DNA from 2 places in the Thalassoglobus sp. JC818 genome. Region 2 is predicted to be linked to the other one. Evidence: riboswitches for the same ligand, from Rfam matches in the RefSeq annotation. Region 2 holds a riboswitch; the other holds the start of a gene.
What was found. Region 2 has a riboswitch for cobalamin ahead of AB1L42_RS10625 (DUF1559 domain-containing protein). Riboswitches for the same ligand answer to the same signal wherever they lie in the genome.
Positions count from the first base shown of each region.

Region 1: it holds a riboswitch for cobalamin, as region 2 does, so the genes downstream of both, AB1L42_RS20175 (DUF1559 domain-containing protein) here and AB1L42_RS10625 (DUF1559 domain-containing protein) in region 2, are expected to answer to the same signal.

Region 1 covers NZ_JBFEFI010000008.1:164,192-171,682, forward strand. The annotation lists gene AB1L42_RS20145 (DUF937 domain-containing protein) at 1-1,070, opposite strand, end outside; gene AB1L42_RS20150 (VOC family protein) at 1,545-1,979, opposite strand; gene AB1L42_RS20155 (hypothetical protein) at 2,114-2,269, opposite strand; gene AB1L42_RS20160 (alkaline phosphatase PhoX) at 2,263-3,666, shown strand; gene AB1L42_RS20165 (hypothetical protein) at 3,837-4,376, opposite strand; gene AB1L42_RS20170 (ankyrin repeat domain-containing protein) at 4,698-5,141, opposite strand; gene AB1L42_RS20175 (DUF1559 domain-containing protein) at 5,299-6,324, opposite strand; cobalamin riboswitch at 6,381-6,573, opposite strand; cobalamin riboswitch at 6,734-6,939, shown strand; gene AB1L42_RS20180 (DUF4465 domain-containing protein) at 7,042-7,491, shown strand, end outside.
Region 2 covers NZ_JBFEFI010000003.1:705,889-713,379, forward strand. The annotation lists gene AB1L42_RS10605 (cobalamin-binding protein) at 1-587, opposite strand, end outside; gene AB1L42_RS10610 (DUF6580 family putative transport protein) at 772-1,455, opposite strand; gene AB1L42_RS10615 (ATP-binding protein) at 1,452-2,153, opposite strand; gene AB1L42_RS10620 (hypothetical protein) at 2,150-2,533, opposite strand; gene AB1L42_RS10625 (DUF1559 domain-containing protein) at 2,724-3,659, opposite strand; cobalamin riboswitch at 3,823-4,041, opposite strand; gene AB1L42_RS10630 (sulfatase) at 4,235-5,737, shown strand; gene AB1L42_RS10635 (NUDIX hydrolase) at 5,791-6,333, opposite strand; gene AB1L42_RS10640 (thiamine phosphate synthase) at 6,508-7,491, shown strand, end outside.

The DNA.
Region 1 (7,491 bases), on a different contig from region 2:
GTTCTAAGCTTTTCCTGGATCTCACTCAACACGTCTTCAAGCACGTTCTTGACTTCCGAGTTGGCCTCCAAAGTGGCAATCGGCTCACTCACCGACTCAAGTTCAGTTCGCGCCTGGCCGACCGCTGAGTTCAACTCAGGTTTCGGCAGCTCCGACCTGCGTTCGACCAGGTCGCCAAGCTGTTCGCTGATTTCCCTAAACTTCGGCAGTGCCTCCTCGGCCTCTTCCACGTTTGAAATGCTGCTCAACTGATCTCGTAACGTCGCCATGACTTGCTCAAGTTCGTCAGAGAATTGAGTCAAACTTGCTGGGGAATCACTCTCTTCCACCGGGGATACCGGTTTCATGGCTTCATACTGGACGGGACCGGCGAGCGATTTTTGGCTGACGACGTCCGAATCAGCCAATTGAGGCGCCTGAAAGAAATTCCACGCCAGCAGTGCCAGAAGGACGAGTGCAGCGACCGGTGCCCAGGTGCGAACTGGAGACGGCTCGACGTCCTGTCTGACGTCGTCAGACTTTCGACGTGAACGACCGAGAGACGATGGACCCGGAATTTCGTCCAGCGAGAGCCCTTTCGGCAGTGCATGAGCGACGTGAGACCTCTGATTCTCAAAGAGGTTTGCCAATCCCTGAGTGGTGATCTCCTCCCCATGAAATTGTTTGGACACCTGCCCTAAGATGACGGGTGCGAGATACCCGACAAGCTTTTTGACAGCGTCGGTACTGCTTCCCAGATAACGAACGAGAGCGCAGGTCAGAGAGGTAACAGTGCTCTGACCGAGCAGATCAACGAGAAACTGATAACCACAACGCGCAGCTTCCGTTGGACGACTGTCCATGAATCCTGCGACTCGTTCACGGTCGTCACGTTCAAACTGGTTCAGCTTATCAGTCAGCAATTCTGCTCCTGACCGGTGCGACACGAACCCGGAGAAAACGGAAAACAACGCCGGAATCGCCGCCTTTGACGCAGCTTCGGCCTTCTTTTCATCGACATCGAGCATTGCCGAAAGCTTGCTGGTCAACACAGAAGTCATTTGGCTTTGAATCACTTCGACGAGATTCATGAGATCGCTCCGATTTCGAAAACGTGACCGGGGAAAGCGACACCGTGAGAGTGGAGCAATCGCCATCGGGCCATTCGAGACCAGTCCTCATCCATAGGAAGGGACGGGTACAAAATCGAAAAGAGGCGATCCTGTTGCATGTGCGACACTCGATATCTATCGAAGTCGCACCGATTGCCACGGCTAAGAGTCAACAGAAGGACTGCCGACTGATTCAAAGTTTTCCTATGAACCACATTCGCCACTCGAGAACTCATCAGCACCCTCCAGTTAAGAGAGCGGGTATTCTCACAACACGAACGAAACAGCAGTCCCATCAACAACTATTGAAATGTATTCTGAGGCTTTCGTCAAGATGCAATCGTGATTCAGCATGCTCTGTCGCTGCCAAATCATCACGAAAAACGACCGCTTGAAGCCAGCCAACGATCGCCAAAATGAAAACTGAATCAACTCCGTAAAACCTTCTACAATCTAACCATCCGATGGATTGGACTGATTGAGATCCGGAGGCCCGATCCACTCGAACGGATTGTGAGCGACTTCCCACAGATAGCCATCCGGATCTTCAAAGTACCCCGAGTAGCCGCCCCAAAAAACCTTCTGCCCCGGCTTTACGAGTTTCGCACCGACACGCACAGCTTCTTCTAAAACGGCATCCACTTCCTCCTCAGAGGAAACATTGTGAGCGAGCGAGAATCCAGGAAACCCGTGACCGTCCGCTGAAACTTGAGCATCTTCCGCAAGGGCCTCTCGACCATAAAGACCGAGCCACGTTCCGGAGAGATTGAAGAACGCGACTGTCGGCGGTGAATCAATTTTCGGGAAGCCCAGTCCCTTCCCGTAAAACTCAATGGACCGTTGCAAGTCTCGGACGCCGAGCGTGATCATGCTGATTCTTGGTTGCACTTCGAAACTCCGTCACCAATTGAACGCAGAAATTGAATCGCCAGTCTGGCTGAACAAGCATCTAACAGGTCGACCGATCATTGCAATCCATCGGAGAAACTAACGCATTGGAATTGCCCGCTGTGAACTTTGAATCAAGCTCGTGAATTCGATGTGAAGCCGACCTTCGGAAGCTTGAGAAACAGCGACCACCACAGCAGAGTGAGCATCGAGGTCTCGTTCATCAGAGAGTCAACGCCGTTGCTTTCGGTGCTGCTCAAGTTCATTTCCCGGAGTTCTTTGTATGTCATCTTCTCAACAGGTTCCTCGTCGACTCTTCTTGAAAGCCAGCGCCTTCAGCCTCGGTTGTCATTCACTCGGAACCGCTTTTCAAAGCCTGATTGCCAGCGAGCCTTATCGACGCTCTACCCGCAGCTATGGAGCTTTGGCGCCAACCATCGATCAATCGACCGGCTTGCCGCTGCTTCAACTTCCTGAGGGATTCACTTACTGGTCATTCAGTTGGACCGGCGACCACATGAGTGACGGAACAGTCGTCCCGGGCGCACACGACGGAATGGCTGTCATCTCGGAAGATGAAGACGGCGTTATTACCCTGTGCCGAAATCACGAACTCTCCAGTGCTCTCCCGGCGTTCGGGAAAGAAGGAATCACCTACGATTCCAACGCAGCTGGCGGATGCTCAACACTCAAGTTCGATGCAAAGAAAAGCGAGTGGCTGTCAGCAACTCCGAGTCTGTCCGGAACGGTCAAGAACTGTGCTGGGGGACCAACTCCCTGGGGAAGCTGGCTGTCATGCGAAGAGACAGTTCTCGGGCCTGGAGATTACGATGACGGCGAGCAGATGGATTTTCGCGAGTCGCATGGATGGGTCTTCGAAGTTCCCGTCGGTGAATCCGCGACTGCAAACCCGATCAAAGATATGGGTCGATTCGTTCACGAAGCTGTGGCTGTCGATCCGGAAACGGGTTTCGTCTATCAGACCGAAGACAACGGAACCGCCGGCTTCTATCGCTTCATTCCGAACAAACCCGGGAATCTCGCCAACGGCGGTCGACTCGAGATGTTGAAGGTCGTCGGGGAATTAGACCTGCGAACGACTGATCAGGTTAGCAAGACTTATGATTGTCGCTGGGTCTCGATCGAAGATCCTCACAAACCTCACGACCAAGGTCCTGTCGGAGAACAAGAAGGTGACAAACATGGATGCTTCTCTCAGGGGAAAGCTCAGGGAGCGACCACATTCGCCCGGCTTGAAGGTTGCTGGTTCGGCAACGACGCAGTTTACTTCGACGCAACGAGTGGAGGCTCAGCCGGGGCTGGCCAGATCTGGAAGTATGACCCTCGGGCCGAAACCCTGACACTTCTCTTCTCATCCCCATCGAACGAAGTTCTTGACTCCCCTGACAACCTCGCTGTCAGCCCACGTGGAGGAATTATTCTCTGCGAAGATGGAGACCTCGCTCCCCAACGACTCCACGGTTTAACAGTCGACGGAGAACTCTTCACTTTCGCTAAAAACAACGTGCAGCTCCGCGGGGAACGCAATAACTGGACCGGCGACTTCCGCGGCTCAGAATGGGCCGGAGCCACTTTCAGCAGCGACGGCAAATGGCTGTTCGTGAACTCGCAAAGCCCCGGAATTACATTCGCCATCACTGGTCCATGGGGCGAAGGTTTACTTTAGATATGTATTCCCAAAGCATCTGACTCGTTTCAATTCTCTGAATGTATCATTCTGCCAGGACTATGAGACGAGTTCAGGAGCGAATTACAGTCTTCGAAACAGGCCCGGCAACACTTCGTCGTCGAGCCTGTTTTATTTGAGTGACATAGATGAGCGATGACACCGTGTTGTTAAGCCATCCGAGTTCGCAGGCGATGTCCTGTGACCATCACCATCAGAGCGATCCCCCAGAGAACAATCGAAGTAGGCTCTGGAACGGGTTCTGGATCGACATGACTTCGTCCAGGGAAGAACAGCAACCTGTCCGATTTCACGAAACGATTTAGCAACCGCTTGGCGTATCGATTGTCTCCGAGTCGTTCGCGAAAATCTTCCACCGTGATATACGGAACGTAGCGGGGAGATCCATCCGGATTGGTTCCGGGCAGAACCGGCTCCGGTAATGCGAGCCCCGCAAAAAGTGATTGCAAGTAGCTCTTCAGGGAACCCGAATTGGAGGATTTCTTTGCTCGCGAAGAGCCCCCTTGAGAAGTCTCGAAACTCAGCTCACGCAAATCGGGACGCAACAACGGATGCTCAACAGGCTCCGACTCGTCTGCATCCCACCTCGGATGCGGGACCGAGAAGAGGATGAAGTCGGCATTTGCGGTATCTGCCAGAGTGAAAAAGAGAAGTGCAACCACTGGAGAAAGAATGAGTCGCGGCATCATGCGTTGAACCACTTAAAAGAGATGTTTAGTGGACGAACTTAGCTGGTCGTCTGTCCATCGTCGCACCGGCTGTTAGAGACGATTCGGTGCGAATCGAAACGCATGATACCCCGATCTGAGCCCTCCAGTGAGATCATCAGCTCAAGATTCACATCAGTCGCCAGTCCGCCCGAGTTCATCGGCATTGTCTGCCGAATTGACTCTCTTCAAATGCGGTTGCGGTAAGATGGAGAATCTCGGTCTGACTCACATCCCATTCTTCGATCTCCACTGGGATCAATGCGACAACCGGAGCAATTAAACTCAAAGAAAGTTCAGAACTCACAACTCACTGAAACGTTTCGCTCCAAGGGATCGCAAGAGTGCGGCGACCTCGGTCCAGCCGGAGAACTCAGCGATATCGAGTTGAGTCCGTTCAGGCCCAGAATCGGCTGTGTCGTTGATATCAGCGCCTGCAGCGACAAGGACTCGGATCGGTTCGAGTTGTTTCCAGGCAACCGCAAAACCGAGTGGATTTTCTGATTCCTCGTTGAGAGCGTTGGGATCTGCGCCGAAATCCAACAGCAACACCATCGCCTCAAGATCGCCTTCTGCAGCTGCTTGCATCAGCGGTGTGTTGCCGACTTTTCCCAATCGGCAGTCAGGGGAAACACCTCGTTCAAGCAGCCAGCGAAGCATCGAACGATTTTCCCAAATCGCTGTGAAGATCAGCATCGCTTCGTCTGACTTGAGCAGTTCAGGATGCTTCCTTAGAAGAAGCCGCATGCGCTTGCAGCTTCCCCGTCGAATGTAGAAATCCGATTTGTCCTTAATCCTTCGTCCCATGCTGGTCAGACACACAGCATCGCCAGCAGGTGATTAAAAATATTCTGTCACGATAAATTTTCCCGATCACGGCCAATCCGTGCTCGAGAAGGTTGAATTAAAATTCGCCGACAATTTCTTTGCCCTTCCTTGAGAGTGTCGCTGCAAAGGTGACGATGTCGATCGAATCCGAAATAAATCTCACAGAGCCATCAACTAACAGGAATTGTGAGCCTCCAGTATGGAAGCTATGAAACTCCTGGCCGAAGTCGCAGCCCAGTTTTCCCGGAGGATTGGCAGTGCCACCGAACGTAATACAAGACTGCCATTGCGTATCCCCGGGAGATGCATAGCGACCGTTGATGGGCGAGCTTTGATCGAACACATTCTTATGTCCGATCCAGATGGAATGTAATCCGTTGGGAGCCTCACCCACGAAGACTGTATTCGTCGTTCCATCAGTGACATCTCGAATGCGAGCCACAGGCGCTCCCAGCAATGGAAACATCCCACGGTAAGAATCCGATCCTGTTCCACCATAGTTGTTCTGACAATTGGTGGAAGGATAACAGCGAAGCCCACGTTCGCCCCAGTTTCCTCCGTAGTCGGTCCGCGCAAACCTTTCCGGTGCCGATGTCTGATCACCATTCGGCTTCAGCATTTCAGGTGCCGGAACAGATGGACAGAGATAGACCGGCAGGATCGTCTGTCCGACCGGGACATTGTCCGGGTGAACGTACCACTCGTTTTGATTGATCTGATGAAACAGATTTGCCTGATCTAAACCCGGCAGAATGGCCGCTCCCCAACTCAATGTCAGAGCAGTCTGCTTCATCGCTGGATTGGCGACGTTCGCCGGGGTCATCGCCCCCCCGAAACCTCCCTTCGGAAAGGCATTATGGACGTCGTGGTAGTTGTGGAGTGCAATTCCGATCTGCTTCAGATTGCTCTTACATTGCAAGCGGCGAGCTGCTTCTCGAGCTTGCTGCACTGCCGGCAGCAGGAGAGCGATGAGAACCGCAATGATGGCAATCACCACGAGCAGTTCGATGAGCGTAAATGCGCGAAAGCGGAGAGAAAGCGAAGAAGGCTTGTTCACGTCGACGAATCCGATCAAGCACGCTTCGACCGCGCGGACGGACATCCAGGCCGACACCGAACCTGTCAATCATGCCATCCAGGATGCTTAGGGCCGAAGCATCACATGGTTGTCACGTCGAGCTGTATTCTGACTCACGAGTCAAACGGGCTCCAAACGCCTTCCCATGAGATTAGACTCACAGTGGCATCGTGTCTGGAGACCTTCTCGCACACAGCGGCGGTCCCGTGCCGGATTCACACCGGCTTCCTGATCGATCGTTCACGAGATGATTTCAAATCCTGCAAACCGAGTGTTTTCCGTAAACACCGACTGACTGAAAGCCAATTTCAGGACGAAACTCTCGTCGATCGAACTCTCGACTGACGGGAGGTCTTGTAACCGACCCATCTTCTGCAATCAAGCCTTAAATTGAGTTTACCCAGCTTGACATTGTTCATAGCACGTAGTTAGCCTGCTCCGCAGTTACGTTGGTGGCTGAATTTTTAATCTTAAAAAAATCAGCAAACAGGGAATCCAGTGAAAAACTGGAGCGGTCCACGCCGCTGTAACCAGGCATATTCATTTTCGTCGTGCAACTGCCCATTACCTGTACAGGTGAGAAGGGTGAACGAAAATGGCCTGGAAGCCAGAAGACCTACCAGCGTTTGACAGCAGGTGTCCGCGTGAGAACGGAAACTGCAGTTCATCTCGATCGCCCCTACTCCCGCAACAGGTAACTTCGCGGAGAAAGTCTGGGGTTCTCCTCTGGAAGGCACTTTCATGGCTTTAAGATTCGCATGCGCAATTGCGCTGCTCATTCCCCAGCTCGTTCAAGCTGAAATGGTCGACTTTGACGACCTGCCGCTCTCGCCAGATTCACACTGGAACGGTCCAGATCTCACTGGTGCACAAAGCCCAGGTCCGTACGGCGGGACACTTTACAACGGAAGTTTCACAAGCGGTTCAGCACAGTTTGCAAACAACTACGAAGACTTTTATGGCAGTTGGAGCGGTTTCGCATACTCCAACGAAACAAACACCTCAATCGCCGGATTCACGAACCAGTTCAGCACCTTTGCCGGAGCGGCGCAAAGCGGATCGAACTTCGGAATCGGATTCGGATACGATGATGTCAATGCGAACCAACTTGATCCGATCGCCTTCGATCCAACGAACACCGCTCACCTGCTGGCGTTGCCTCACTTTACCGTCGCGACTGGAGTTGCTGTC
Region 2 (7,491 bases):
GCAATTTCGACGAGTTCCGGAACCCAATTGCCAGCGATCATCAACGGTTCCAGCCACTCCACGCAAGCGATCGTCGGAGTTGAAGGGCGATTGGCGTTTCGAGTTTGAATCTCGCGAAGTCGCTCTTTGAGCTTGGCATTCAGGTTTGCGCCAGCTTGCGGGTCGTCGAGAGCGACAGCGACTTTTTCGATATCTTTCCAGACGTCATCGAGCTGCATCGGTTCGCATGCGACGATTTCTGGATTCGAATCGACGAACTCACAAACGGCAGCTTGCACGTCCTTGAGATTGACCGCACAGACCTCGCATTGGGTCTGCGTGATGATCACTGTTGGCTCGAGTTGTTCCAACTGATCTTTGAACACCGCGTAAACGGAGAGTGCCTCTCGAACTGCGTTTTTGACAGCGACATCAATTTCGAGGCTCGTGCCTGAGACATCGATGCGTGGTTCCGAGCAGACCGGAAGATCAACAACATTCGCGGGGAAATCACACTCGTGCGATCGACCAACGAGTTGATCCTGGTACCCGAGTGCCGCCACGATTTCCGTTGCACTGGCAATCAGGCTGACGATCCGGTGAGACATCTTGAACTCGCTTTTATTGAAGCTTTGAACGCACTCGCATTGCAGGAATTGATTGATCGCGGTGAAGTCTTGCTCACCAGTGATCTGCGATGACAGAAAACGGAGCGAGCAACTTCATCAGGAAAGAACGCGATGACCGCCGGGGCCGAACGCGTCTCTCCGAGATGAGTGAGAATCAAAAGAGTTATGTGCTTTGCGCTGGAGCCAGAGTATTCGCTGAACGTGCTGCTGGAGCCATCAGGCTGACGCACATTGGGCTGAAGAGAACCGCACTAAACAAACCTGTCGCGATCAGTGAGTTTCTGAGAGTTGGAAGTGCTGCGATGTAGCACGCGAGAAGGCCTTGAGCATTCTGTGGGTAAGTCGTAGATCCGAGCCAGACGGCGTAGTTTGTGATCAGGTAAAACGAAAGGCAACTTGCAATCCCGGCGAAAGCAATGTGTTGAACTCGGCGGTGATTTCGCAGGAAAAATCCAATGGCTGCACAGAGAGCAAGTGCCCCGTAGACGACGAACTGGTCGACTCCGTAAAACGCCCAGTCGGCTTTTCCGGTGACTGCCCAGATTCCGAGATCAGCAACCAGCATCAATCCCATTGGGATGAGCAAAGCTGAGACGCGGGATTGGTAGAACGCTCCGCCAAATAGGCAGACTGCGAACATCGGCGTGAAATTCCAGGGGTAGATGGCGAAGTTCTTCTCGACATCCATTCCGTACTGGAAAAGAATGTACGGCAACAGCTTCACAAGAATCGTGTACACGAGGATGAAAGCCACCCAGTTCCAGTGGAGAACACTTTTCGAAGTCGAAGGCTGACTGTCGGAAGACGGTTGCGAAAGATCTGTCGGTGTAGATGCTGGATTGTTCATATGTTCGAGGCTCCTGCTGTCGCTGATTGATGGTGAGACAAAGTTATCTCTCGAAAGAGAAACTGTCTATCGTAGTGAAATTCGCCAAACTCGATGGCCAGGGATGCTTCCATTTGCGGAGCATCCACAAGAAGTGAGTGAAATTCCCCGTTTTCACCGCATGGATCGATGGAATCGGGTAAGTCTTTGAGAAAGTCTCGGTCGATCTCACGACCGCAAAACGCTTCCGGAAGACGCTCGGTATCGACGCAGCATGTCACCGCGCGAAATCCCCTCTCAATGAATTCTTGAGCGAGCTCCGAAGTATCGCGTTCCCAGAGTGGATAGATGGCTGTCATTCCGACTTGTTCGACGAGTCGATCTCGATAGTCACGGATCTCCTGCAAAAAGAGATCACCGAACGCAACAACGGAAACATCTTTCTCACGCCAATCCGTGAGCGCGGTTTGCATCGCTGCTTCATATCGAGCGTTATCGCATTGAGGATCGATCCAGACTTCGTCTAGGGGGAGACGCAGTTGCCTGGCCTGCTCCTGAATTAATTCGCGTCGAACTCCGTGCATGGATACACGTTCCACATCACGTGTGAACGTCGTCAACAGAGAGACAACTTCGTAATCGCCTCGCTGTTGGATAGCATCCAGCGCGAGCGCACAATCCTTGCCTCCACTCCAGGAGAGGATGCAGGTGCGACTCATTCGGTCTCCTCCTGCTTAGCCGCAATTGAATTGTTGACCCCTTGAAATTCAATGCTTTGTTCTGGCAATGGGCCCTCAAAGCTGAGAGGAGTTCCATGCTTGCGACACTTTCCTACTCCGGGAGTTCGATGGATTTGATCGAGCGGAGGAGCGGGATACCAGCGAGCGCATTCGGGGCAGTACATCGCCAATTGAAGGTTTGATCCGGGGTCTTGCGGATTCTCGGAAGGGAGGTGAATTGAAGCAGGAATGGTGAAGGCCGATCGAGATTTCAAATCGAACGCCACCTGCACTTCGGGCTGTGAAACATTCGCCACCTCCGCGGAGCCGCAACCGGCAGCGAGAATGATGCAAACGCAAATCAGAGGTTTGATTGACATCGTGAATAGTCCCGACGGAATACGATTGATTGAGAAGCAAGACGCTCTTCGGTGGGCTTTTAGCCGCATGTACTTCGAGTACTTCGAAGAAGTCCGGAGATCTGCGGATCGGTTAGTTGTTTGAACATGCGTTCGTCGTGAACAACATCAAAGACGCAGATCGTGGCCCGAAGAGCCCGCCTCAACGAACCTACTTGCGGTCATAGAATTTGTCGGGATTGTCCGTGTCACCGTCAGTCACATGTCCGAGCCGTTTTTCATCCATCAGATTCGCTTGTTCCTGCAAGACGAAATTCGGTCCGGGGACCTGAATGGAGAAGTTGCGTCCGAAGGTTTCGACATGACCATCGAGGAAGGCAACGTTCGCGGAATCAGAGTGACGGAAATGGGTGTTCGGGAAGTTGCGGCTGGGAGCGTCGAGAATCCAGTTTTCCTCGAAGCTGAATTGCGGCGGAGAGAAAGAAGTCATTTTCACTTGTGCACTGTCAGCGAACGCAATGGTTTGACTCATCGATACCACATCTCGGAAGCGACGTGTCGCTGGTTGCCGACTTGGCTGAGCTGCGTAAGTGGGGGGATCCCAACTGATCCCCGAAGACCGGGATAGCTCGTAGCCGTTGAATGCAAATCCGGAAGCTGGCCGGCCGAACCGAACTGTATCCATCTGAGGAGGACCGAAATTGGGGCACTGGAATGAGGTGTAACTCGTTTCCATGTACGAAGCCAAAGGGCCTTTTGCATAGTCGAGTTGCTGGGAGATGTCGGTTTCGTCATAGTCAACAACGCCAAACCAGAACTGAGCAGTCCCCTGCCCGCCGGAGAAGTTCGTGAGGTAGTTCAATCGCTCGGTGTCTTCGATGACGTATGGCACCATCATCTCGTAATGCACATCAGCGTAATTGTGGAGTGCGAGAACGATTTGTTTGAGCCGGTTGCGACACTGAGTTCTGCGTGCAGCTTCGCGGGCCTGTTGTACAGCTGGGAGCAGAAGGGCGATTAGAATGGCAATGATCGCGATGACGACCAGCAATTCGATGAGTGTAAATCCACGCTGAGTCGACAGTTTGCGGGCATAGAAAGATCGCGGATGCCTTCGCCGCAGGCGAGGCACAAGAGAAGTCCACATGACAATTCTCCGTTGTCAATTGAGTGCATTCTGACGAACCAGCATCCGATCAGTTCGACAGCGCGTTTAGCCCTATTTATTCGAACCCACTCTGATCTGTTTCGACGCTTTGATCACATGCGAGAACAGACAGGAAGCAGTTTCGTCTCAAGCAGAGCTAAAACGTTTTCAGCGACGTCCAGGCAGGTCTTCTGACTTCCGGATCAACCGACTCACCGCACCTTCCCGAGATCTGGAGCAGATTCATTAGCTGCTGATGATCTCAGTGGTCTTAACGGCTTTTGTCCCCGGTTACAGCGGCGGGACCGCGACGGATTCGCACCGTCTTCCCTATTCTCTCACCTACAACACGCAAGCAAGCACCTGTGTCGAAGCTGGATCATACATCGCGGAGAAGGGTTGTCAAATCACGTTTTGAGTGTGTCGATTCCCTGTCGCCGTTCGATCGGACCAAACTTTTGTGGCGAAGTTAGATGGTGTTCGGAGGGATTCATTGTGAGTTGCTACTGTCCAACCGGGGGGCTCACTACAATCGCAATAACTTATCTTGATGGGTTCTTCTGAGGAAACATTGAATGCCGATTGCCAAAGTTCGCCAGCAGGTGCGGTCTCTCTCTTTGATCGCTTTGACGATTTGTTTACTCGCGGCGAGCGGCTTGGCTGCAGATCGTCCGAACGTGCTGTTCATCATCTCTGACGATCTGAATAACTCGCTGGAGTGCTACGGGCACGAGTTTGTGAAGTCTCCGAACATCGATCGCCTCGCAGAAGGAGGAGTCAAATTCGAGAAAGCATATTGTCAGTACCCGCTATGCGGACCGAGTCGAAATTCAATGCTGTGCGGGCTCTATCCGAACAGCACCGGAATTCTTTCGAACAGCCAGATCTTTCGACAGACAATTCCCAGCCATCGAAGTCTGTCACATTCATTTCGGATGTCTGGGTATTTCGCAGCCCGGATTGGAAAGCTCTATCACTACAACGTCCCCAAATCTGTCGGGACAAATGGTCACGATGATCCCGGTTCATGGGAATTGGAATTAAACCCTGCCGGGTGCGATCGGCTTCTCGAAGAGCCGGATATCTTCACGTTGAAGCCAAATAACTTTGGCGGAACACTGAGCTGGTATGCATCACCGCGGGAAGACAAGCTGCACACGGACGGAATGCTCGCCAGCGACGCAGAGTGGGTTCTGGAACGCTGTGCTCGTGAGGGGGAACGTCCCTTCTTTCTCGCTGTCGGCTTTTATCGGCCACACACTCCTTACGTGGCCCCTGCTCCCTACTTCGACAATTATCCGGTTGAGGACATGCCGCTTGTTGCCGGAGTCGAGGAAGATGTGAAGGACCTCCCAGCAGATGCACTCGGATCACACAAGAAAGAGCACGACCTGCTCAACGATTCGCTTCGGCAGCAAGCCAAACAAGCTTACTTTGCAAGCATTGAATTCATGGACGCCCAAGTGGGGCGGATTCTCAACAAGCTGGAAGAACTTGGACTCGCGGAGAACACCATTGTCGTCTTCACCAGTGACCATGGGTATCACCTTGGTGAGCATGGGTTGTGGCAGAAGATGAGCCTCTTCGAAGAGAGCGCTCGTGTGCCACTTATCATGAGAGTTCCGGACATGAAAACAGCCGGAAGCGTCGCGGAAACGCCGGTTGGTCATATCGATCTTTATCCAACGCTCTGCGAACTTTGCAATGTCGAGGCTCCCTCGAATCTTCAGGGTCAAAGCCTCGTTGAAATTTTGAATGACCCATCTGCAACCGGCAGAGGTTGGGCGCTCACCGAAGTCGTCCGCGGAGGGAATGCAAAGCGTCGTTTCGGATATTCATTGCGGACGCCACGATGGCGGTATACGGAATGGGATTCCGGAAAAGCGGGGCGAGAACTCTATGACCACGACGCCGATCCGTTGGAGCAAACAAATTTGGCAGAGCGAGAAGAACACCAGTCGCTCATCACGGAATTGTCCTCTCAGATCAGTCAAGCAGTTCAGGGAACGTTTCCCGAATCCGGTGAAATTCCACCGGTTTCAAAATCGACCTGGGCTCCGAATCTGACCGATCCGTGATTCATTGATTTGGATGAGAATCCCGAGAAACTTCCGGGAGTGCTCTCCGGATCTCACTTGTTCTCAGATTCTTGCATCGCGAGCAATCCAAGCGCGCCGTAAACCTTCTGATCGACCATGGTGCGCGAGGTCTGTTTGCGTTGCAACCAGCGAGCAATGCGACCCATCGGGATGACGTGGACCTTGATGTCTTCGGACTCATCTCCGCCACCAGCTTCGACTTGAACGACGTCACGAGTGAGGTAGAAGTCGACCACTTCAGACGTCATTCCAGCGGATGATGGACTTCTCAAGAGAAACTCGAACTTCTCTCCCTGAAAACCTGTTTCCTCCAGCAGTTCGCGTCGGGCTGCCTGCTCGAACTGCTCCTGTTCCTGACCGGGGATGTCTCCAGCGAGTCCGGCGGGCAGATCGACGACTTTTTTCTGAACCGGGGGACGATACTGTTCGGTCAAAACAAGACAGTCGTCGGTGGTCACCGCAATAATGGCCACGACTCCCCTGGCGTTGACGCGCTCTGCGAACTCCCATTTTCCCTGTTTGACCAGTTTGAGATGTTTTCCGGCGAACAGTTCCTCTGTGCGTTGGCGTGGCATCCGGACAAGATCCTCGGATTGAATAATTGGGAGCGTAGAACTGCGTGGTCAGACCATTGCAGCATTTGGTTTTGCGATCGACAATAGAGGAAATTCTCGCCCACCGCACTTGGGAACGAATTGTCCGGTTGCTTCACTTGCGTCCAGCGACCTTCCCTTCAGAATGACAGCGTCATGAACGAATTTCACGAATCTCCATGGGCAGATCGCAATTTGACGACAGGAGTCGTTCGAATTCTCGAGCGAGTCACTGAAGCCCGCTGCGAAGAGGTTTCGTGTTCACTCTTTCAGCTTTTGCTGCATGAACTTTTCATCGATGAAAACCAGGCGAGCACTCTGATCTCCCTGTCTGACGAGTCGATCGCTTCAATCCTCAACGACGCCCAATGGCCAATCGAGCAGGAAGCAGCTTCGGAGCGTGAGTGGCAAATGACGCTGCTTCGCCATGCTGATCGAATTGCGATTGAACATTCCGAGGAAGGTGTGACGGGCACCGAGCATTTGTTGCTCGCTGCGATTGGTCTCAGCCCAGCGATTCACAAGTTTCTCGTCGAACAGGGTGTGGAGCCGGAGAGTCTCGCTGGCCAACTCGAAACTCCTGAGAACACTTTAGAAATCGAAGTCAAAGAGGAATTTCAGATTCGACCGGTTCAGATTGGAGCGGTCGACGAAGCGACGCTGTTCCGAGTCTTGGATGCGTCGTCAAACCGCTGCCGAGAAGGAATTCGCGTCGTTGAGGATTACGTTCGATTCGCGCTCAACGATCGACTTCTCTCTAAATCGCTGAAGAGCTTGCGGCACGACCTGACAACGGTGCTGAACTATCTTGGGCAATCACAGTGGGTGAGTTGCCGCGACACTATCCGCGACGTTGGAACTCAGGAAACGCTCGGATCAGAAACTCGACGGGAAACTTCACTCGACGTGCTTCGGGCCAATCTCAAGCGGACGGAAGAGTCGCTTCGAACGATCGAAGAGTTCTCAAAACAACTCAACCCCGAGTGGAGCCAGCAGCTCGAGCAGATTCGATATCGGTTTTATACGATCGAGAAAGCTGTCGAAACGTGTGTGCACAGCCGAATCCGTTTGGCCGATGCCCGCCTGTACCTGCTCGTCACCTCCGAAAGTTGTCGATACGGGCTTGAGCAGACGGTTCGC